3 regions of the Novosphingobium kaempferiae genome follow, and region 3 is predicted to be linked to each of the others. Evidence: predicted binding sites of a transcription regulator. Region 3 holds the regulator's gene; each other region holds the start of a gene.
The links. Region 3 encodes LexA, which represses DNA repair genes until DNA is damaged. Its sites were predicted from a motif close to GTTCCNCNCTTGTTCT; they were not measured.

Region 1 (7,475 bases), 600 kb from region 3:
CGCGAGGGGATGGAACTGGTCCACTGGCCGTAGATGCGCCGGTTGGCGGCGTGCAGGATCGTGCACTTGCGCCGCGCCCGCGTGATCGCGACGTAGGCGAGGCGGCGCTCTTCCTCCAGGCTGGCGAGCCCGCCTTCGCCGAGCGCGCGCTGCGAGGGGAACACGCCTTCCTCCCAGCCGGGCAGGAACACGTTGTCGAATTCCAGCCCCTTGGCGGCGTGCATGGTCATGATCGTGACCTTCTCCTCGTCCGCCGCATTCTCGTTGTCCATGACGAGGCTGACGTGTTCGAGGAAGTCGCCGAGGCTGTCGTATTCCTCCATGGCGCGGGCGAGTTCGGCGATATTTTCCAGCCGTCCGTTGGCCTCGGCGGTCTTCTCCGCCTGCAGCGCGTCGGTGTAGCCGCATTCGTCCATGACGGTGCGCAGCAGGTCGGCGGGGCCTTCGGTGGCCGACAGGTCGCGCCAGCGCGCGAAGTCGCGCATCAGGGCGAGGAAGGTGTTGCGCGCGCGGGCGGGAAGTTCGTCGGTATCGGCGATCTCGATCGCGGCGTTCGACAGCGGGATGCCGCGATTGCGCGCCAGCCGGTGCAGCGCCTCCAGCGCCTTGGCGCCGAGGCCGCGCTTGGGGGCGTTGTAGATGCGTTCGAACGCGAGGTCGTCGGCGGGCTGGGCGATGACGCGCAGGTACGCCAGCGCATCGCGGATCTCGGCGCGTTCGTAGAAGCGGAAGCCGCCGACGATGCGGTACTTCATGCCGATCGAGATGAACCGATCCTCGAACTCGCGAGTCTGGTACTGCGCGCGTACGAGGATGGCGATCTGGTCGAGCGGGGCGCCTTCGCGTTCGAGCCGTTCGATCTCGTCGCCGACGCGGCGGGCTTCCTCCGGCCCGTCCCAGACGCCGATGACGCGCACCTTGTCGCCCGCATGGCGCTCGGTCCACAGGGTCTTGCCGAGGCGCTGCGTGTTCTCGTCGATCAGGCCCGATGCGGCGGCGAGGATCTGCGGCGTGGAGCGGTAGTTCTGCTCCAGCTTGATGACCTTGGCGCCGGGGAAGTCCTTCTCGAAGCGCAGGATGTTCGCCACTTCCGCGCCGCGCCAGGAATAGATCGACTGGTCGTCGTCACCGACCACGCAGATGTTCTGGCGACCCTGCGCGATCAGGCGCAGCCACAGGTACTGGACCTGATTGGTGTCCTGATATTCGTCCACCATGACATACTTGAAGCGGTTCTGGTACTGCTCCAGCACGTCGCGGTGGGTGCGCAGGATGTTGAGCATGTGGAGCAGCAGGTCGCCGAAATCGCAGGCGTTCACCGCCTTCAGGCGATCCTGATAGAGCTTGTAGAACTTCTGGCCCTTGCCGTTGGCGTAGCTTTCGTTCTCCCCGGCGTCGAGGTCGGCGGGATTAAGGCCGCGGTTCTTCCAGCGGTCGATACACCCCGCCAGCTGGCGCGCGGGCCAGCGCTTCTCGTCCAGCCCCTCGGCCACGATCAGCTGCTTGAGGAGGCGCAGCTGGTCGTCGGTGTCGATGATCGTGTAGTTGCTCTGCAGCCCCACCAGTTCGGCATGACGGCGCAGCATCTTCGCGGCGATCGCGTGAAACGTGCCGAGCCAGGGCATCCCCTCCACCGCCGGGCCGACGAGGTGGCCGACACGCTCGCGCATCTCGCGCGCGGCCTTGTTGGTGAAGGTGACGCAGAGGATCTCGCTCGGCCAGGCAAGGCGGCTGCGGACGAGATGGGCGAGGCGGCGGGTCAGCGCCGCCGTCTTGCCGGTGCCCGCGCCCGCCAGCATCAGCACGGGGCCTTCGGTCGTCAGCACGGCTTCGCGCTGCGGCTCGTTGAGGCCGTCGATCAGCGGATCGCCGTGGCCGTCAGGGGAGGGGGCTTGCAGATTGTTCACCGTGAACAACTAGGGAACGGCGTGGCCCGGTGCAAGCCCGCTTCGTCGCAGCTCAGGAACAATCGCCGGCGGGTTTCGTCGTTTGAACAGCAAGACAAACCACGGAGAGTGAGAAATGCGTAACATGCTGCTGCTCGCCGGCTCCGCCGCGCTGGGCCTGACGGTGATTCCCGCCGCCATCCATGCCCAGAGCGCCCCTGCCGACCCCGCGACCACCGAAATGCCGACCCCGCCGCCGACGCCTGCTGCTCCCACCACCGCGCCGACATTGACCACCGAACAACAGGCGATGTTCGATACGTGGACCCCGGCGCAGAAGGCCGACTACGAAAGCTGGCCCAACGATTACAAGGTCTACTACTGGACGCTGAATACCGACCAGCAGAAGGGCTACTGGGCGCTCACCGCCGACCAGCGTGGCCAGATCTACAAGATGACGCCGGAACAGCGCCAGATGGCGTGGAATTCGGTGATCCAGCAGATGAAGGGCGAAACGCCCGCGACGCCTGCCGGGCAGGCCAATCCTCCGGGACCGGGCGTACCCACGGCGGGGGTGCCCGATCCGAAGACCGCCAACCAGGCCGCGCGTCCAGCCATGCCTGCGGACGAGAACTATCAGGGCGGTCCCTACAAGGGCGCACTGACCCCGCCGCCTGCGACCGCGATGGGCAAGGACTATCCGCGTTGCAGCAAGACTGTCACCGACAGTTGCCGCAATCGCGGGGGTGTGTAGGCGGAGCAATTCCTCCCCGAGCTTGTCTCGGGGAGGTGGAAGCGCGAAGCGCTGACGGAGGGGGATTGGCGCAAGGTTCTCCCCCTCCACCACCGCCTGCGGCGGCGGTCCCCCTCCCCGAGACAAGCTCGGGGAGGAATTGGCGTTACCCGCACCCACACTTCGTCATTGCGAGCGCAGCGAAGCAATCCAGCGGCATAGAGCTTCGCTGGATTGCTTCGCTGCGCTCGCAATGACGAACGTTTGGGCCGGACACACGAAAACGCCCGCTGGCGAGTGCGGGCCTAACGCCGGGGGAAGAAACGCGAGGATCCGAGAGTGAACATCGGGTCGGCGTCGTGAGCGTCCGGACGGGACGCGGGGGTTTGTTTCCACAGCGCGTTGCGAATGGCCGGGTAGGTGCGGAGTGCAGCCCGGCTCGACCTGTATTCCATCGGACCTGTCCGGTATGACCGACGTTGGGGCTCGCGTCGGTATCGGTCATGGGACTTCCGGGAGAGCCGCTCCCAGGCCGAGATACTCGGTTGGGGGAACGGCCGGGCCAGAGCCTAGAGGACGGTCCGGGTCTTCGATGGACACCGTGGTGCGTAGCTACGGCTTGATACCGCATCCCGGCCCACGACGCCGACCCGATACACCGCCGAACCCTTGTACGTCAGACCCGGCGGATGCTGGGCCATATAACCTATTTGGCGATATTTGTCAAGCTGTGCGGCGCAGCAGGTGCAGCCGGGCCTTGCCGACATCGCGCGTGGCGTCGGCCTCGAAGCCCTTGATCGAGACGTTCTCGCCCTTGGCGGTTTCCAGGCTCACCCAGGTGCCTTCGCCGATCCAGCCGAGCCGGGCCAGCTTGTCCACCGCCACCGCGCCTGCGCCGGTGTCGTAAGGCGGGTCGAGTAGCACCAGATCCAGCGGCTCCTTCGCCGCGCCCAACGACAGGACCGAGGATGCCCGCACATCGCTGCGGGTCTGCGCCTGCAGGTTGGCGATGTTCCTGCGGATGGCGCGGATCGCTGCGGCGTCCTGATCGACGAACAGGCAATGTGCTGCCCCGCGCGACAGGGCCTCCAGCCCCAGCGCGCCGGACCCGGCGAACAGGTCCGCGACCTTCAGCCCCTCGAAGTCGCCGAGGCGGCTGACGAGCATGGAGAACAGCGTCTCACGGGTGCGGTTCGCCGTCGGCCGCGTGGTGTCACCCTCTGGCGCGGCGAGCTTGCGGCCGCGCCACTCGCCCGCGACGATGCGCAGGTTTGCGCTCATGCTCCGGTCTTTCCGCCCTGGCCGCCCTGACCCGTGGCGAGGCTGCGCCGGAAGTTGTCGAGATCACGCTGCGAAATCTCGCCGGCCATGCCCTTGGGCAGATCGCCGAGGCGGAACGGGCCGTAGGCCGTGCGCAGCAGGCGGCTGACCTGCAGGCCGAGGGCCTCCAGAACGCGGCGGACCTCGCGGTTCTTGCCTTCGGTCAGCGTCATCTCGATCCACTGGTTGCGCCCGGTGCGGCGCTCCATGTTGGCGTCGATCTTGCCGTAGATCACACCGTCGACCTCGATGCCCTCCATCAGGTCTTCGAGCTGCGCCTGCGTGATGTCGCCGAAAGTGCGCGCGCGGTAGGTGCGCGGCACGCCGGTGGCGGGCAGTTCCAGCTGGCGCTTGAACTCGCCGTCGTTGGTCAGCAGCAGCAGACCCTCGGTGTTGAGGTCGAGGCGGCCGATCGGCATCACGCGCCCGGTGCCCGGGGGCAGGGCGTTGCGCAGCGCGGTGTAGATCGTCGGGCGACCGGCGGGATCGCGCTCGGCGGTGATGAGACCGGCGGGCTTGTGGAAGAGGAACAGGCGGGTGCCTTCCGCCTCGGCCACCGGGTTGTCATCCACCGTAACGCCGCGCAGCGACGTCAGCACGGTCGAGGGCGTCTCGATCACCGCACCGTCCAGCTTGACGCGGCCCTCGATGATCAGGCGCTCCACCTCGCGGCGGCTGGCGATGCCGGCGCGGGCGAGCAGCTTGGCGATGCGATCGCCTTCGCGTGCGGGGAGCGAGGGATCCTTTGGCGTCGGCGCGGCGGCGCGCGGTGCGGGGCCCGGTCGGGTATTGGGCCGGGGAGCGCGTGCTTCACCGCGAGAATCGGAGCGGGGCCCACGGAACGGACCATCGCGATAGCCGTCACGGCCAGCGTCACGGGCGCCATCACGGGCAGGGCCACGGCGGGGCGCACCGTCGCGCGTCGTCGCGCTGCGCGGGGCAGGGCCATCGCGGCGTTCGGCCGGTCGCTCGCCGCGACGTTCGGTTCGGTCGCCACCACGCGGCTCGGCGCTGCGAGGTGCGCCATCGCGTGCAGGCGCGCGGCGAGGCTTGCCGCCGCGCAGTTCCTCGCGGAAATCCTCGCGGCTGCCGATACGCGGCGCATCCCGCCGCGTCCCGTCGCGATGCGTGGCCCCGCGCTGGGAGCGGCTGCCACCGTCGCCGTCGCGCGGCGCGCTTCCCCTCGGACCGCCACGGGGGGCGCTGCCGCGTCCGCTGTCGCGTGAGCCGCCACCGGCTCCACCACGGGAGGGGCCGCCGCGGCCGGGGCCGCCTGATCTGCTGGGAGGTTTGGACATTCGAGCGCCCATACCTGTTGATCGCCTCTTCATCCAGCCTTCCCTTCGCGAAACCGCCCGCTAAGTTGCGATCCGGTTCGCATTGCAGGAGACAGGCGTGGACGCCGTTAGCACCGATGAGCGTCGCGGCGTCTGGGCCTCGATCAAACCTTATACCGAGAAGGAGTCGATCGCGGCCTTCATGCTGGGGCTGTCCTCGGGCTTTCCCTATGCGATGATCGGCGCGACGCTGACGACGCGACTGGCGCAGGACGGGATCGACAAGAAGACCGTCACCGCCTTCACGCTGGCGTTCCTGGTCTACAACCTCAAGATATTCTGGGCCTGGATCATCGACGGCGTTCACCTGCCGGTGCTGCATCGCATGGGCCAGCGCGTGTCGTGGATGCTGGTCTGCGGCGTGGCCGTGATTGCCGCCGTGCTGAACCTCGCGATGGTGGACCCGGCGGCGGACATCGGCGCGACCGTGCTGGCCGCCGTGCTGGTGGGCGTCGCGGGCGCGAGCTTCGACATCGTGATCGACGCCTACCGCATCGAGACGCTCAAGCCCTACCAACTCGGCACCGGGTCGGGGATGAGCCAGTACGGCTGGCGCATCGGCTCGGCAGGCGCGGGTGCGCTCGCGCTGGTGCTGTCGGCGCGCTACGGCTGGGGCGCGGGCTATGCGGCCTGCGCGATCTTCGCGCTGCCTGCCATGCTGACCGCGCTGGTATTGGGCGAACCGGAACGACGCAAGGTCGTGGTCGAGAAGAAGGGCCTCGCCGAAGTCTGGTCCTCGATCGCCGGGCCTTTCGCCGAGTTCTTCCGCCGCAACGGTGCGTTCCTCGTCCTGCTGTTCATCCTCGTCCACAAGATCGGTGACACGCTGGCGAACCTGACGTTCCGCCTGCTGTTCGACGACCTTGGCTTCAGCAATGACGAGATCGCGATCTACGATATCGGGCTGGGCTTTTGGGCCTACATGATCGGCGTGTTTATCGGCGGCGTCGCTTATGCGCGGTTGGGGCTCAAGCGCTCGGTCATGCTCTCGCTGGTGCTGATGGGCGTTTCCAACCTCAGCTTCGCTGCACTGGCTGCGGCGGGGCACAGCAACTGGGGCATGGCGGGCGCCATCGGGTTCGAGAACATTGCTTCGGGCTACGGCGGCGTGGTGGTGATCGCCTATTTCTCGGCCCTGTGCGACTTGCGCTATACGGCAGCCCAGTATGCGCTGATCTCTGCGGGCGCGAGCGTCGTCGGCAGGCTGGCGACCGGTACCACGGCGGGCGCGCTGATCGAGGCGATGGGCTACGTGAACTTCTACCTGCTCACCACGGTGCTGTCGCTGCCGGGCATCGCGCTGTTCTGGTGGCTGAGCCGCACCGGGCTGGTCGATCAGGCACTAGGGTCAGCGGGCGAGGTCGGGGCTGACGAATAGGACGTCGTCAGTCCGGCAGTTCTCCGTTCGTGCCCAGAACTGCGCCCGCCAGATAGAGCGATCCCGCAATCAGCACCGCGCGAGGCTGGCGCTTCTCCAGTTCGCGCAGGGCGCTAGCCACGTCCGGGGCGGTCGAGGTTTCGCCCCAGCCTGCGAAGGCTTCCGGCGCGTGGTGATCGTGGCCGGGCACGGGAACCAGCGTCACGCTCTCTACCAGCGGATGCAGCGGATCGAGCAGCGCGCCGGGATCCTTGCCCGCGATCATGCCGAGGATGAGGTGCGGGGCGATCTCGCGTTCGCGCAGGAACTTCTCCAGCGCCAGCCCCGCATCGCGGTTGTGTCCGCCGTCGAGCCAGACCGGCGTGCCGGGGACGATGCGGGTGAGGGGGCCGTCGCCCAGAAGCTGCATCCGGGCAGGCCAATGCGCGCTGCGGATGCCCTCGGCGTAGGCTTGCGGGTCGATCCGCAGCACGTCCTGCGCGCGCAGCATGGCGACGGCGAGCGCGGCGTTGTCGGCCTGATGCGCGCCGGGCATTTCGGGCAGGGGCAGCGTGAGCGATCCGTTACGATCCTCGAACCAGATGGCGTCGCGGGTGGCCTGCGCCTTCCATGCCTCGTCGCGGGAAGCGAGGGGCACGTCCTCCGATGCCGCGAGCGACTGGAGGAACGCGGCGACGGCCTGCGGATAGGCCTGTGTCACGAGCGGAACATGCGAACGGCGGATGCCTGCCTTCTCGAAGGCGATGCGGGTGAGCGGTTCCACCGGCGTGCCGTCCTCGGGCGCGAGGAGGAAGCGCTCGTGGTCGATGCCGAGCGTCGCG
Region 2 (7,475 bases), 1.8 Mb from region 3:
TCATCTCCGCCGAGAAGATCGCCAAGGTCACATGGGCCGAGCGGATCGACCCGAAGACCGGCCGCCCGGTGGAGAACCCCGGCATCCGCTACAGCGGCAAGCCCGGCCTGTTCGAGCTGTGGCCCGGGCCGACCGGCGCCCATTCGTGGCAGCCGCAGGCCTACAGCCCGCAGACCGGCCTCGTCTACGTGCCGATCATGGACCTGCCCGCACTGATCGGGGACGGCCAGAAGGGCGGCGGCGAAGTGGCGGCGGGCATGGGCGTGACGCTGATCCCCGAAGTCGAACTGCCCGGCGGCCACCGCAGCTACCTCAAGGCATGGAACCCCGTCACCCAGACCGAGGCGTGGCGGGTGGATCTACCGGGCACATGGCCGGGCGGCGTCATGGCCTCGGGCGGCGGACTCGTCTGGCAGGGGCAGATCGACGGGAAGTTCGTCGCCCGCGATGCGATGACCGGCAAGGAGCTGTGGTCGTTCAGGACCGAAAGCCCGATCGTCGGCGCGCCGATCTCCTACCGGGTGAACGGGCGGCAGTACGTCACCGTGCTCACCGGCGCGGGCGGTCAAGGTGCAGGCATGCAGACGCTGGGCAATGCCCAGTACCGCACCGATTATCGCCTGCCGCGCCGCGTGCTGACCTTTGCGCTGGACGGCAAGGACACGATCCCGCCGTTCACGATGCCGCCGCTGGAGCAGGTCTCCGATCCCGACTTCAGCCCCGATCTCGCCCGGGCACAGGCCGGGGCGATGCTGTTCGGCACCCGGTCGTGCATCGTGTGCCACGGCTGGAATGCGGTAGCCGGCGGCGCGGCGCCGGACCTGCGCTACTCGCCGACGATCACCGATGCCGCCACCTTCAAGGCGATCGTCAAGGACGGCGGGCTCAAGCTGAACGGCATGCCGCCTTTCCCGCAGTTCACCGATGACGATCTGGAGACCTTGCGCTTCTATCTGCGCTCTCGCGCTCAGGCCGCGCCCGCAGAGCAGAAGGCGCTGCTCGAAAAGGCGAAGGCGGCCAAGGCCAGCAACGCGAAGCCGCAGGACTTCGCGGGGCGCTGGAACGTGACCATCCAGTCCCCCGTCGGGCCGCAGAAAGCGGTGATGGAGCTTAAGGTCACGGGTAACGTCGTGACCGGCAAAGTCACCGCTGAACAGGGCACGATCACCGTCGCCGGAGGGGTGAAGGACGGCCGCGCACGGTTCGAGGGGAAGGCCTCGATGCCCATGCCGATCACCGTCAAATACGACGTCACGGTGCGCGACGGCGAGCTTGTCGGCGAAAATTCCAACGGTCCTTTTGGAACTTTTCCCGTCTCGGGCGTTCGTTGATTCCGCCGCATCCGTTCACCTGAGCGGATGCACAGTCGGCCCGAATCGCGTTGTCCAATCATGATGGCTGGGCTTGGAGCGAGTCGGTCTAGTTGACCGTTAGGAGAATTCGATGTCGCCCACCTTCAAGAAAATCGCCCCGGCCGTGGTCATTCTGGCCGGCTCCATGGGCCTCGGCGGCTGCGCCACCAAGGGTTTCGTCCGTGAGCAGGTCGCGGTCGTGAACCAGCGCGTCGATGCGCTCGACGCCAAGCTGCAGACCACCGACGCGACCGCGCAGGCGGCCCGTTCGGAAGCCCAGGCCGCTTCGGGCCAGGCCGCGCAGAACGGTCAGCGCATCGACCAGCTCAACGCCCGCGTCGACGGCGTCGAGCAGCGCATGGCCGAATCGCAGCGCAAGCGCCCGCGCAACTGACGCGAGCAAACATAGAATACCTGTGATATCCCGCGTCGGCGCTCCTCCCCCCGAGAGCGCCGACGGTTTCATTTCCTGAGTACTTCCGACGCGATGAACAAGGTTCTCCTGGCGCTTGCCGGTTTCGTATCTGCCGGTCTGGCGCTGAACACCGCTCCCGCATGGGGCGTGGAGAAGGCCGCGACCGCGAAAGCCGCGAGCAGGAAGCCCGCAGCGAAGAAGCCCGCAGCCCGGAAGAAGCCTGCCGTTGCGCCTGCGAAGACCAGTGATGAAATCGCGCTGGCCCAGTCGGAGGATGCCACCCGCGTCTCCGCCTGGGTCGCCGCTTCGGGCGACAACCACGCCTTGCCCTATGCCATCGTCGACAAGAAATCGGCCTCGCTGCTGCTGTTCGACGCCACCGGCAAGCAGGTCGCCCACGTCCCCGTCCTCCTCGGCATCGCGCCCGGCGACGACGCCAGCCCCGGCATCGGCAGCAAGAACCTGTCCGAGATCGGCCCGGCCGAGAAGACCACGCCCGCAGGCCGCTTCCTCGCGAAGTTCGGCGTCGCGGCGGGCAAGCAGCGCGTACTGTGGGTGGACTACGCAACGTCGGTGGCGCTCCACCCGATCCCCAAACCCGGCAAGCCCAAGGAAAAGCGGCGCGAGCGGATGCTGTCCCCCGCCATCGACGACAACCGCATCACCTTCGGCTGCATCAACGTGCCGATCGCGTTCTACACCAGGAACCTCAGCCCGATGTTCGCGAAGAAGGGCGGCTACGTCTACGTCACCCCGGACGTGAAGGCACTGGAAGACGTGTTCCCGCGCATCCGCATCCAGTCGTTTGCGAATACAGGCGGCTGAGGCGCGGGTCTCGCATCCCTCACGCCAAAACTTCAGTCTCACAATTCTAGCCGTCACCCTGAACTTGTTTCAGGGTCCATCGAGCCCGTAGCTCGGTTTTGCGATTGGCGAACCGACAGTGCGGCCTGCGATCCAACGATCCGGCACCAACCGCCCGATGGATCCTGAAACAAGTTCAGGATGACGGAGCGGACGGAGCGGCCCTTACCCCAGGCGCTCACTCCCCACCCCGCTCAGGCTGAGCCTGTCGAAGCCCCCGGCGGCCGTGGCGCCTCACCCCAAACGAAAACGGCCTCCCGGTTTCCCGGAAGGCCGCTCTCGGTGAACTCTAGCGCCTTACTGGCAGGCGAGACACTCGTCGTAGTCGGTGCTTTCGCCGCTCGCCGCGAGGTTGAACTTGGGCAGTTCGCTGGTGTTGTCCGCCTCGACGCCGCCCGCGAAACCGGCGCGCTGCACCGACTTGGAGCGCAGGTAGTAGAGCGACTTGATGCCCCGCTCCCACGCCTGGTAGTGCAGCATCATCAGATCCCACTTGTCGACGTCGGCGGGGATGAACAGGTTCAGCGACTGCGCCTGGTCGATGTAGGGGGTGCGGTCCGCCGCGAATTCGAGCAGCCAGCGCTGGTCGATCTCGAAGCTGGTCTTGTAGATCGCCTTCTCCTCCGGGGAGAGGAAGTCGAGCTGCTGCACCGAACCGCCGTGCTCGAGGATCGAGTTCCACACGTTGGTGGAATCCTTCGACTTCGAGGCCAGCAGCTTCTGCAGGTAGGGGTTCTTCACCACGAAGCTGCCCGAGAGCGTCTTGTGGGTGTAGATGTTGGCCGGGATCGGCTCGATGCAGGCCGAAGTGCCGCCGCAGATGATCGAGATCGACGCGGTGGGCGCGATCGCCATCTTGCAGCTGAAGCGCTCCATCACGCCCTGATCGGCGGCGTCCGGGCACGGCCCGCGCTCGTTCGCCAGCAGCATCGAGGCCTCGTTGGCCTTCTGGTTGATGTACTGGAACATCTGCAGGTTCAGCGCCTTGGCCATCGCGCTCTCGAAGGCGATGCCGCGCTTCTGCAGGTACGAGTGATAGCCCATGACGCCCATCCCGACCGAACGCTCGCGCGCGGCGGAATACTTGGCGCGGGCCATCTCGTCCGGCGCGCGGTCGATGTAGTCTTGCAGGACGTTGTCGAGGAAGCGCAGCACGTCCTCGACGAAGCGCTTGTCGCCCTTCCACTCTTCCCAGGTCTCCAGGTTGAGCGAGGAGAGGCAGCACACCGCCGTGCGGTCGTTGCCGAGGTGGTCGCGGCCGGTCGGCAGCGTGATTTCCGAGCACAGGTTCGAGGTCGAGACCTTGAGGCCGAGATCGCGGTGATGCTTGGGCATCATGCGGTTCACGGTGTCGGAGAAGACGATGTAGGGCTCACCCGTGGCGAGGCGGACCTCGACCAGCTTCTGGAACAGCGAGCGCGCATCGACCTTGCCGCGCACCGAGCCGTCCTTCGGGCTCTTCAGCTCGAACTCGGCGCCATCGCGCACGGCGGCCATGAACTCGTCGGTCAGCAGCACGCCGTGGTGCAGGTTCAGCGCCTTGCGGTTGAAGTCGCCCGAGGGTTTCCGGATTTCGAGGAACTCCTCGATCTCGGGGTGCGAGATGTCGAGGTAGCAGGCGGCCGAACCGCGACGCAGCGAACCCTGCGAGATCGCAAGGGTCAGCGAGTCCATCACGCGCACGAAGGGGATGATGCCGCTGGTCTTGCCGTTGAGGCCCACCGGCTCGCCGATGCCGCGCACCGCGCCCCAGTAGGTGCCGATGCCGCCGCCGCGCGAGGCGAGCCAGACGTTCTCGTTCCAGGTGGCGACGATGCCTTCGAGGCTGTCGTCCACCGAGTTCAGGTAGCACGAGATCGGCAGGCCGCGACCGGTGCCGCCGTTCGACAGAACGGGGGTGGCGGGCATGAACCACAGGCGCGAGATGTAGTCGTACAGGCGCTGCGCGTGCTCCTGATCGTCCGCATAGGCGTCGGCCACGCGGGCGAACAGATCCTGGTACTTCTCGCCGGGCAGCAGGTAGCGGTCGTCCAGCGTCTCCTTGCCGAAATCGGTCAGGAGCGCATCGCGCGAAGCGTCGGTGACGATGGTGAAGCGGCGGTCATGGATCGTCTTGGAATCCACCGCCTTCTTCTTCGGAGCTTCCACCAGATCGGCGGTCGCGCTGTCGGTCTTGTCCATCACGACGGCCGAACCTTCCTTCTTCTTGCGGGGCGCAGGGTCATGCGAGGCGAGCAGCGCCTCCATGTCGACCTGTGCATCCGCGTAGCTCACATCCGAGTCAGACACCTGATCTTCGCTTCCGTTTCTGAAATCCACTGGTTCGCCCCCAATGTGCCTTCAAACCTGTCATCGGACCGCCATCGAGACGGTCCACGCTGCTTTCGGCGGCAGGACAGACCGGCACCGAGTCGAAGGGTCGCATCAGACGTCCCGACTATCAGAACCAGCACAAAAAGAGAACGACATTCCCTGTCATACCACCGGCGCGCCTTTGCGAAGGGCCCTGCCCCAAGACCCCCGGACGGCTGCCCGAGCCTTTCGGCATCCGGCGGCGGCATCGCTAGGTATTGAGGCCCCTCGATCGGCGCGACACAACCTATAGTGCCCTTTCCTGCGCGAGATTCAATGGGGGCACTCGAAACTGCATCGGGCGGCGGGAGCATCCTGCACGCCTGAACAGCCGCTCGCGACGCGCGGGCTTTCCTTGCCTTTCGATCGCGCAAGAGGCTTCGTGACCCTTGTGGTGCTAAATTTTTCCACATGAAATCACCGACCAAGCGAATCGCACGCGCGACGAACCGAGCGGTCAAGTCCGGCTGGCGGAGTCTTCCCCATCCATCCGCTCGACTTCCGTCGAATCCTTTCGGTCGCCTGCCGATCGCTTGCAACCGACACGCGACTGGTCGCTTATGAGGCTCGTTGCGAAGGCGCTGCGGCGCGCAAGGGGAGTGCAAGGGTCACATGTTCAACATCATCGGCGCCATCATCAGCGGCCTTATCATCGGATGGCTGGCCCGCTGGGTCTATCCGGGCGCGGTGCCCATGGGCTGGATCTCGACGATCCTGCTGGGCATCGGCGGCTCGCTGGTCGCGGGCCTCGTCACCAGCCGCGGCAGCCGCGACTTCAGCCGCGCCGGCTGCCTCGCCTCGATCCTCGGCGCGATCGCGCTGATCTTCATCGGGCGGCTGCTGCATATCGGGTGAGGCAACGCCTTCACCGATCGTCATTGCGAGCATAGCGAAGCAATCCAGCGCAGCGCCATGCCGCTCTGGATTGCTTCGCTATGCTCGCAATGACGAGGGTTGTGTCGGAGCCCTCAAGGCACCAGCACCGTGTCCAGCGGCTCCGCGTCCGCCGCCGGATAGTCCAGCGTGTAGTGCAGGCCCCGGCTCTCGTGCCGCTTGAGCGCGGATTCGACGATCAGTTCCGCGCTCTGGAGCAGGTTGCGCAGTTCGATCAGGTCGGTCGAGACGCGGAAGTGGCGATAGTATTCCTCGATCTCGCCGTTCAGCATCTGGATGCGGTGCATGGCGCGCTCCAGCCGCTTGGTGGTGCGCACGATGCCGACGTAGTTCCACATGAACCGGCGGATCTCGGTCCAGTTCTGCTTGATGACGACTTCCTCGTCCGGCTCGGTGACGCGGCTCTCGTCCCAGGCGCGGACCGGCGGCACCGCCTCGAAGCTGTCCCACTTCGCAAGGATGTCCGCCGCCGCCGCCTCGCCGAAGACGAAGCATTCGAGCAGCGAGTTGGAAGCGAGGCGGTTGGCGCCGTGCAGCCCGCTCTCGGTGCATTCCCCGGCGGCATAGAGCCCTGGCAGGTCGGTCCGCCCATCGAGGTCCACGAGGATGCCGCCGCAGGTGTAGTGCTGCGCCGGGACGACCGGGATCGGCTCCTTCGTCATGTCGATGCCGAGGCCGAGCAGCTTCTCATGGATGTTCGGGAAGTGCTCGCGCACGAATTCTGGCGGCTGGTGGCTGATGTCGAGGTGGACGTAGTCGAGGCCGAAGCGCTTGATCTCGGAGTCGATGGCGCGGGCCACGACGTCGCGCGGGGCCAGTTCCAGCCGCTCAGGATCGTAAAAGGTCATGAACCGCTTGCCGGTGCGCGGGTTGATGAGGTGCCCGCCCTCGCCGCGCACGGCCTCAGTTATGAGGAAGTTCTTGACCTCCAGATTGTAAAGGCAGGTCGGGTGGAACTGCATCATCTCCATGTTGGAGACGCGCGCGCCCGCCCGCCAGGCCATGGCGATGCCATCACCCGTGGCGCCGCGCGGGGCGGTGCTGAACTGGTAGACGCGGCCGGCCCCGCCCGTGGCGAGGACGGTGGCGCGGGCGGTGAACGCCTCGACCCTGCCGGTTTCCTCGTTCAGCGCATAGACGCCCCAGACCCGGCCCGAGCCCGAATAGCGCTGCTCGTGCCGTCCGGTGATGAGGTCGATGCAGGAGCGGCCGGGCAGCAGCGTGATGTTGGGATGCGCCTCAGCGGCCTGCAGCAGCGCCTGCTGCACCGCCCAGCCGGTCGCATCGGCGACGTGGACGATGCGGCGGTGCGAATGGCCGCCCTCGCGCGTGAGGTGAAGCGTCTCGCCGTCGGTGTTGAACGGCACGCCTAGTTCCACCAGCCGCTCGATCGCATGCGGCGCGCGTTCGATCACGAATTCCACGGTGTCGCGGCGGTTGAGCCCCGCGCCCGCCACCATGGTGTCGTGGACGTGCTCCTCGAAGGTATCGCCCGCGTCGAGCACCGCGGCGATGCCGCCCTGCGCCCAGGCGGTCGATCCGCCGGTCAGCGTCCCCTTGGCGAGCACCCCGACGCGAACCTTGTCGGCCAGCGCGAG
Region 3 (7,475 bases):
CGGAACATGGCCGCGTCGATGGCGGTCCCCCGCTCGGCCCCTTGATCGTCGTCGAGAAAAGCGCAAAGGCACACAGATGATCCTCGTCATCGACAATTACGACAGCTTCACCTGGAACCTGGTCCATTACGTGATGGAACTCGGCGCCGAAGTGGAAGTCGTGCGCAACGACGCGCTCAGCGCAGGCCAGGCGATCTCCAGCGGAGCCAAGGGCTTCCTCATTTCGCCCGGCCCCTGCACGCCCAACGAGGCAGGCATCAGCCTCGATCTCGTCGGCGCGGCGGCCGATGCCGGGATGCCGCTGCTGGGCGTCTGCCTCGGCCATCAGTCGATCGGCCAGTATTTCGGCGGCAAGGTCGTGCGCGGCGGTCTGATGCACGGCAAGACCTCTCCGGTCACGCATGACGGAACCGGCGTTTTCGCAGGCCTCCCCTCGCCGTTCACGGCGACGCGCTATCACTCGCTGATCGTCGAGGACATTCCCGAGACGCTTGTCGTCAACGCGCGCTCGGACGACGGTCATATCATGGGCTTCCGCCACGCCAGCCTGCCTATCCACGGCGTCCAGTTCCACCCGGAAAGCATCGCCACCCAGCACGGTCACGCCATGCTCGCGAACTTCCTCAAGGCCTGCGGGATCGACGCCCGGCTTCCGGAACGGCTGGTTGTGCTGTGAGCCTGCCTGATCCCCGGCACCCGATACCCGAGGAAGAGGCCGAGATCGCCTTCGCCGCCATCCTCGACGGTGATGTCCCCGAATCCGAAATCGCCACCTTCCTGATCGCCCTATCCGATCGGGGAGAAACCGCGGGCGAGATCGCCGGCGCCGCGCGCGCCATGCGCGACCGCATGATCCCGGTGAAAGCCCCCGCCAACGCCATCGACGTCTGCGGCACCGGCGGCGATGGCCACCACACGCTCAACGTATCGACTGCGGTGTCGCTCGTCGTCGCGGCAGCGGGCGTTCCGGTCGCCAAGCACGGCAACCGCGCCGCCAGTTCTAAGGCGGGCGCAGCGGACACGCTCGAAGCGCTGGGGCTGGACCTCGATCGCGCGGTCGAGACCGCCGAATCTACCCTGTCCGAGATCGGTATCGGCTTCCTCTTCGCTGCCCGGCATCACCCGGCGCTCGGCCGCCTCATGCCGCTCCGGAAGTCGCTCGGCCGTCGCACGATCTTCAACCTGATGGGGCCGCTGGCCAATCCGGCGCAAGTATCGCGACAACTGGTCGGCATCGCGCGTCCCGCCTACGTGCCGATCTACGCCGACGCCCTGCTGCGCCTGGGCACCGAGCATTCGATGGTCATATCCGGCGACGAGGGGCTCGACGAACTGAGCCTCGCCGGCGGCAACGAAGTGGCCGACATTCGCAGCGGCGAACTGTCGATGCGACGTGTGACGCCGCAGGATGCCGGACTTCCGGTTGCTCCGGTGGAAGCCATCCGTGGCGGCGATCCGGCCTACAACGCCGAAGCCCTCAGCCGCCTTCTGCTCGGCGAACACGGTGCTTACCGTGACGCGGTCCTCCTGAATGCGGCAGGCGCGCTCATGGTCGCCGGAGAGGTCGATAGCTGGGCCGAAGGCGTCGAGGAAGCCGCCGAAACCATCGACAAGGGGCTGGCGAAAGCGCTGCTCGACTGCTGGATCGCGGCCACCCGCGCCTGACGAGGAATCCATGTCCGACAAGCTTACCGAAATCTGCGATACCAAGCGCGAGGAAGTCGCGGCCCGCAAGGTGCTCGCCACCCTGTCAGACCTCGATGCACGGGCTTCGCAGCAAACCGCGCCGCGCGGTTTCGAGGCAGCGCTTCGCGCAAAGGCCGCCGGCGACTACGCGCTGATTGCGGAAATCAAGAAAGCTTCACCATCCAAAGGATTGATCCGAGAAGATTTTCGTCCTTCAGAACACGCGGTCGCTTATGAAAAGGGCGGCGCAGCCTGCCTCTCGACCCTGACCGATGCACCCTATTTCCAGGGCCACGAGGATTTCCTGATCGCCGCCCGCGCCGCGTGTGCGCTGCCGGTAATCCGCAAGGACTTCATGATCGATCCGTGGCAGGTCGTCGAGGCCCGCGCCATCGGTGCCGACGCCATCCTCATCATCGTCGCTGCGCTGGACGACGTGCTCATGGCGGAGATCGAGGCTGCAGCGCACGAACGGGGGATGGACTGCCTCGTCGAAGTTCACAATGAATCCGAGATGGATCGTGCAAGCCGCTTGAAATCCAGACTTATCGGCGTGAACAATCGCGACCTGAAGCGCTTCGCAACCGATATCTCGACGACCGAGCGCCTCGCCCCGTTGGCACCGGAAGGCACGCTGCTCGTCAGCGAAAGTGGGATCAACACCCACGCCGATCTCGAACGCCTGTCCGCAAGCGGCGCACGCACGTTCCTCGTCGGTGAGAGCCTCATGCGTCAGGCCGACATCGAAGCCGCAACGCGGATGCTCCTTACCGGCATTTGATCCGGCCTGCCCGCTGTGTGAAGAGGGAGACGAAATGAGCAAGACCCTTACGCACATCGATTCCGAAGGCACGGCCCGCATGGTGGATGTAGGCGCCAAATCGCCTACACAACGCTTCGCAGTCGCTTCGGGGCGCATCACGATGTCGGCGGAGGCGCTGGATGCCATCAAGGCCGGAGATGCGCCGAAGGGCGATGTTCTTGGCACAGCGCGGATCGCCGGGATCATGGCGGCCAAGCGGACTGCCGACCTCATACCGATGTGCCATCCGCTCGCGCTGGATGCCGTGAACATCGACTTCACGTTCGAGGCCGATGCGATCCGCGCCACTGCGACTGCTTCGCTGACAGGCAAGACAGGCATAGAAATGGAAGCAATAACAGCGACTTCCATCGCACTCATAACGATTTACGACATGGCCAAAGCCTTGGACAAAAGCATGGTCATCGGCGAAATCCGCCTCGTCGAGAAGCGTGGCGGCAAGTCCGGCCACTGGAAAGCTGCAGGATGGACCGAGTAACCGCGCCCCCCCTTCCCCTGGAGGAAGCGCAGGCGCGGCTTCTTGCCTTGGCATCTCCGCTCACGATCGAGCACGTCGATGTGGAAGGCGCTCTCGGGCGATATCTCGCCGAGCCGCTCCATGCCCGCCGGACCCAGCCTGCGGCCAGCCTCTCAGCGATGGACGGTTATGCCGTCGCTGGTTTGAACCTCACCGGCCCCTGGCGTGTCGTGGGAGAAAGCGCGGCGGGTCATCCGTATATCGGCACTATCGCAATCGGCGAGGCCGTCCGCATCTCCACCGGCGCGGTGTTGCCCGCTGACGCATCGGCAGTAATTCTCCAAGAAGATCTGGCGCGCCATGGCGACGAGATATCGCTGACCGGCGAAGCGCCCGTTCCCGCAACGAAGCATATCCGCCCTCGCGGCATGGACTTCATCGAAGGCGCTGAAATCCTGCCTAGAGGCAAGCCGGTCGGTCCCGCACAGACGGCCCTCGCCATCGCGGCAGGACACAAGTACCTGCCCGTATCCCGCAAGCCCCGCGTCGTCATCATCGACAGCGGCGACGAACTTGCTGCCGACCCGGAGCACTGCGCGCCTCACCAAATCCCCGCCAGTAACGGCGCGATGCTCCTGGCTTTGGCGGGTTCAACCGCCGTCGATGCCCGGCGGATCGGCCCGGTTCCCGATACGATCAAGGCCATTACCTCCACTTTCGAGGCATCGTCCGACGCCGACCTCATCGTAACCAGCGGCGGAGCATCGGTAGGCGATCACGACCTCATCCGTCCCGCTCTCGAACGATGGGGTGCCAGCATCGATTTCTGGCGCGTGGCGATCAAGCCGGGCAAACCCATTCTAGTGGCCACGCGCGACACAAATGGCCGCCGCCAGATCGTGCTTGGACTTCCCGGAAATCCGGTGTCGAGCTACGTCACCGCCTATCATTTCATGCTACCCATGCTCCGCGCGATGCTTGGCGCTGCACAGCCATTACCGATGCACTTCACGGCCTCGTTAGGCGAACCGTTGCGTGCCAACGGAAAGCGTCGCGAATTCTTGCGCGGATGGTGGAATGGGGAAACCGTCATCGCCAATCCCTTGCAGGACAGCGGCGCACTTTCCTCCATTGCGGCCAGCAATGTCCTTATCGACCGCGCCGCATTTGCCGAAGACGCGCGGGTGAACGACAAGGTTCAAATCTATCTGCTTCAGAATGGCGGTATTGCTTAAGATCGTTTCGATTCGTTGCTTGATTGTTCCCTCAATGTTCACTACCAGAACAAACAAGGTCAGGTTTTCCCTGGTCCGGAGGTTACGAAAAGGCAGCGACAATGTTGACGCGCAAGCAGCACGAATTGCTCCGGTTCATCCAGACGCGTCTCGAAGACAGCGGCATTTCCCCGAGCTTCGAGGAAATGAAGGAAGCACTCGATCTCAAGTCGAAATCGGGCGTTCACCGGCTGATTTCTGCGCTGGAGGAGCGCGGCTTCATCCGCCGCCTGCCCAATCGTGCCCGCGCCCTAGAAGTGCTGCGCCAACCCGACAATGCCGGGACGAAGCCCTCGCGCGCCACGGCCACTAACGACGACACCGGCATCGCGGCGATTCAGCCTGCGCGAAGCGCGCCGCAGCCTGCCAATGACGTCATCGAAATCCCGCTGCACGGCCGCATCGCTGCCGGCGTACCGATCGAGGCGCTGGAAGGGCAGTCCATGCTACCTGTTCCCGCTGCGCTTCTCGGATCAGGAGAACACTACGCGCTCGAGGTTTCCGGCGACTCGATGGTCGAAGCCGGTATTCTCGATGGCGACTTTGCACTTGTGAAGCGCACCAACTCGGCGCGCGACGGCGAAATCGTCGTGGCCCTCATCCGTGGTGAAGAAGCGACGCTGAAGTATCTCCGGCGCGAATCTGGCATGGTTCGGCTTGACCCGGCCAATGCCGCGTACGAGCCGCAGATCTACGGACCGGATGAAGTCGAGGTCCAGGGCAAGCTCGCCGGCCTGCTTCGTCGCTACAATTGAAGTTCATTTGCTGAAGCCTGTTCGACCCATAGGATGAACGGGCTTCAATCCCAATTGCTGCCGCAGGTGCTTTGCCTTCATGACCGGCAGTAGTGGTGCGGGCATATGGCTTGCCTTACCGCCCAAGCCTTATGACGGCATGATATGTCGAATTGGCCGCAAGGCCTAGCGATGCGCACGCTTAACTGCCGTGTTGGGCGCCGCCGTTCGCCACCAGCCATGTTCGCCTTGCGTCTGAGCCACGGTTTCGATGCGCTGGTCTTCGATATAAACGGCAAGGCCACCGGTCTCGGCCAGCGAAGCGCGGTCGGCTTTGAGCCATCGAGGCTGGCAACTGCGCGGCAGCCATCGGTCGGCGATGACGATGTCGCTATGCTCGCAGGCGGCGACCAGGGCGCGTTCAGGCACTGCATCGCGGCCACGGGACACGAGAAGGCGACGGGTGATGCCGGAACGCCTGATCTCCAGAGTGCAGAAGTCCCGGTTGCAGACGGCGCCCGGCCAGCGGTCGAGCGGCATTGGCTCGCCTTCCATGCCAGCTTGTTCCATGAGGTTGTCCCGCGCGTAACCGCTCGCGCCATCTCGCAGGACGAAGAGGCGGCCGCCTGCAGGATCGACCAGACCGACATGACGGCCATCACCTGAAATCAGGATATCGGCAGGTGGAGCCAGCGCCAGCAGCCCCGTGCCGATCAGTGCCGGTGGCAGGCCCAGCCAACGGATTTGGCCGCTCCACAGGCCCAGCCAGAGTCCCCCAGCCACGAACAGGAGGAAGGCACCCGTTCCCGAGGCCGGAAGGAGGTTCACGGCTCCGGGTCGGGATGCGAACCAGTGCGCCAGGCCGGTGAGCAGATCGATGGCATGGCCCGCCAGCCACCACATCGGCGCACCTGCCCCGACCACATCCAGCAGGAGCGCGGCGGCCAGCAGCGGCATGACGACGAATGTCGACAGCGGGATCGCCACGACATTGGCGATCGCCCCGTACACGCCCGCTCGGTGGAAGTGGTACAGGCCGATCGGCATGAGCGCGAGGTCGATCACCACGCCGGTCAGCAGGAGCAGCCCGACATGGCGCAGCCCGCGCATCGCCAAGCCCTCGCCACGGGGGCCGAGGAAGTGCCGCACCGGCTCGGACGTCGTGACGGCGGCAAGCGCCAGCACCGCGCCGAAGCTCATCTGGAAGCTCGGGCCGGTCACCGCCTCCGGCCACAACAGCATCACGCAAAAAGCCGCGACGGCCAGCATTCGCAGCGACAGCGGCTCGCGACCGAGCGCCATGGCAGCGAGTACGAGCAGTGCGCCTATGCATGAGCGGACGGTCGGCACTTCGGCGCCTGACAGGAGCGTATAACCCACCCCCGCCAGCGCCCCCGCCCCCGCCGCCAGCACCAGCAACCTGACCCGCAGCGCCAGCCAGGGAAACAGTGCGAGCACCCTGATGACGATCAGGTAGACCGCACCCACCATCGCGCTCACATGCAGCCCGCTGATCGAAAGCAGATGCGCCAGCCCCGAATCGCGCATCGCTTCGTCGTCGGATCTGGAAATGCCGCCCCGATCGCCCGTGACGAAGGCAGCGGCCATACCACCGCGCCGTTCGCCGATGCGCTCGCGTATATGATCGGTGAGCGACTGGCGCAGACCGGAAAGCCATGCGTCGTCGTCCATGCCCGGTTCGATGACTTCGATCTCCCCGATCGCCGAACCCGTCGCCGCGATGCCCGAGAACCATGAGGTACGCGCGAAGTTGTATGCTCCCGGCAACATCGGCGGCGCGGGAGGCATGAGTCGTCCCTTGAATGCCACCAGATCGCCCGCCGAAAGCTCCGCGGTGGAGGCTTTTCCCGGCACGTTCACGCGCACCTTGATGGCGCGTCCGGTTTCCGGCTCGCGCATGGCGAGCGTCAGCCGGTCGCGCTCCAGTGCCGGTTGTGGTTCGACGCCCAGTACCCGACCTGTAAATGTCCCGGAAAGCGGCCGGGCGATGGGCGGTTGGCCGACCAGTTCGGACCGGCCCCACACCACGATGCATCCCGCCAGCACAAGCAGCGGCAGCACCTGAAGCGCCCGCATCGCATGAGGCCACGCATTGCACCAACGAAAGGACGCGCAAGCAATTGCAGAAACTGCAATACAAAGCCCACAAAAGCCCGCCCACCATGGCGCCGAAGGCAGCCAAAACCACGCAATTATGCCGGTTGCGAAGGCTACCGTGAGCCATGGAGCCCGATCGAATCCGGCCTGCGAAAGAAAACGCTCGACGACCGCCAAAACCCTCGACAAGACGCCTTCACCGGTCCATGGCCCATGCTGCAATGCAGCGGCTCCAGGCCCCTGCGGAGGCGGATTTTGACAAGTCGCGGCGTGGGTCCCCATGGCCGCCAATAGGACAGGAAGGTCGGGTAGATGGCAAGCGGCAGTGCATCGGGCGAAGCGACTGGCAAGGAGGCCCCAATGCTCCGCCCTGTCGTCACGCG

Region 1: LO787_RS00630 (ATP-dependent helicase) is a predicted target of LexA. The motif match lies at 1,910-1,925, and genes of this name have one in related genera.
Region 2: LO787_RS06165 (ribonucleoside-diphosphate reductase subunit alpha) is a predicted target of LexA. The motif match lies at 5,080-5,095, and genes of this name have one in related genera.

The regions. Positions count from the first base shown of each region.
Region 1 is NZ_CP089301.1:117,327-124,801, reverse strand. It holds gene LO787_RS00630 (ATP-dependent helicase) at 1-1,907, opposite strand, end outside; gene LO787_RS00625 (hypothetical protein) at 2,023-2,640, shown strand; gene rsmD (16S rRNA (guanine(966)-N(2))-methyltransferase RsmD) at 3,343-3,900, opposite strand; gene LO787_RS00615 (pseudouridine synthase) at 3,897-5,237, opposite strand; gene LO787_RS00610 (AmpG family muropeptide MFS transporter) at 5,335-6,654, shown strand; gene LO787_RS00605 (bifunctional folylpolyglutamate synthase/dihydrofolate synthase) at 6,662-7,475, opposite strand, start outside.
Region 2 is NZ_CP089301.1:1,314,504-1,321,978, forward strand. It holds gene LO787_RS06150 (PQQ-dependent dehydrogenase, methanol/ethanol family) at 1-1,331, shown strand, start outside; gene LO787_RS06155 (hypothetical protein) at 1,444-1,746, shown strand; gene LO787_RS06160 (hypothetical protein) at 1,840-2,592, shown strand; gene LO787_RS06165 (ribonucleoside-diphosphate reductase subunit alpha) at 2,929-4,878, opposite strand; gene LO787_RS06170 (GlsB/YeaQ/YmgE family stress response membrane protein) at 5,596-5,838, shown strand; gene nadB (L-aspartate oxidase) at 5,952-7,475, opposite strand, start outside.
Region 3 is NZ_CP089301.1:5,212,139-5,219,613, forward strand. It holds gene LO787_RS23635 (phosphodiester glycosidase family protein) at 1-80, shown strand, start outside; gene LO787_RS23640 (anthranilate synthase component II) at 77-676, shown strand; gene trpD (anthranilate phosphoribosyltransferase) at 673-1,665, shown strand; gene trpC (indole-3-glycerol phosphate synthase TrpC) at 1,676-2,467, shown strand; gene moaC (cyclic pyranopterin monophosphate synthase MoaC) at 2,502-2,987, shown strand; gene LO787_RS23660 (molybdopterin molybdotransferase MoeA) at 2,975-4,201, shown strand; gene lexA (transcriptional repressor LexA) at 4,303-4,995, shown strand; gene LO787_RS23670 (ComEC/Rec2 family competence protein) at 5,161-7,269, opposite strand; gene gltX (glutamate--tRNA ligase) at 7,405-7,475, shown strand, end outside.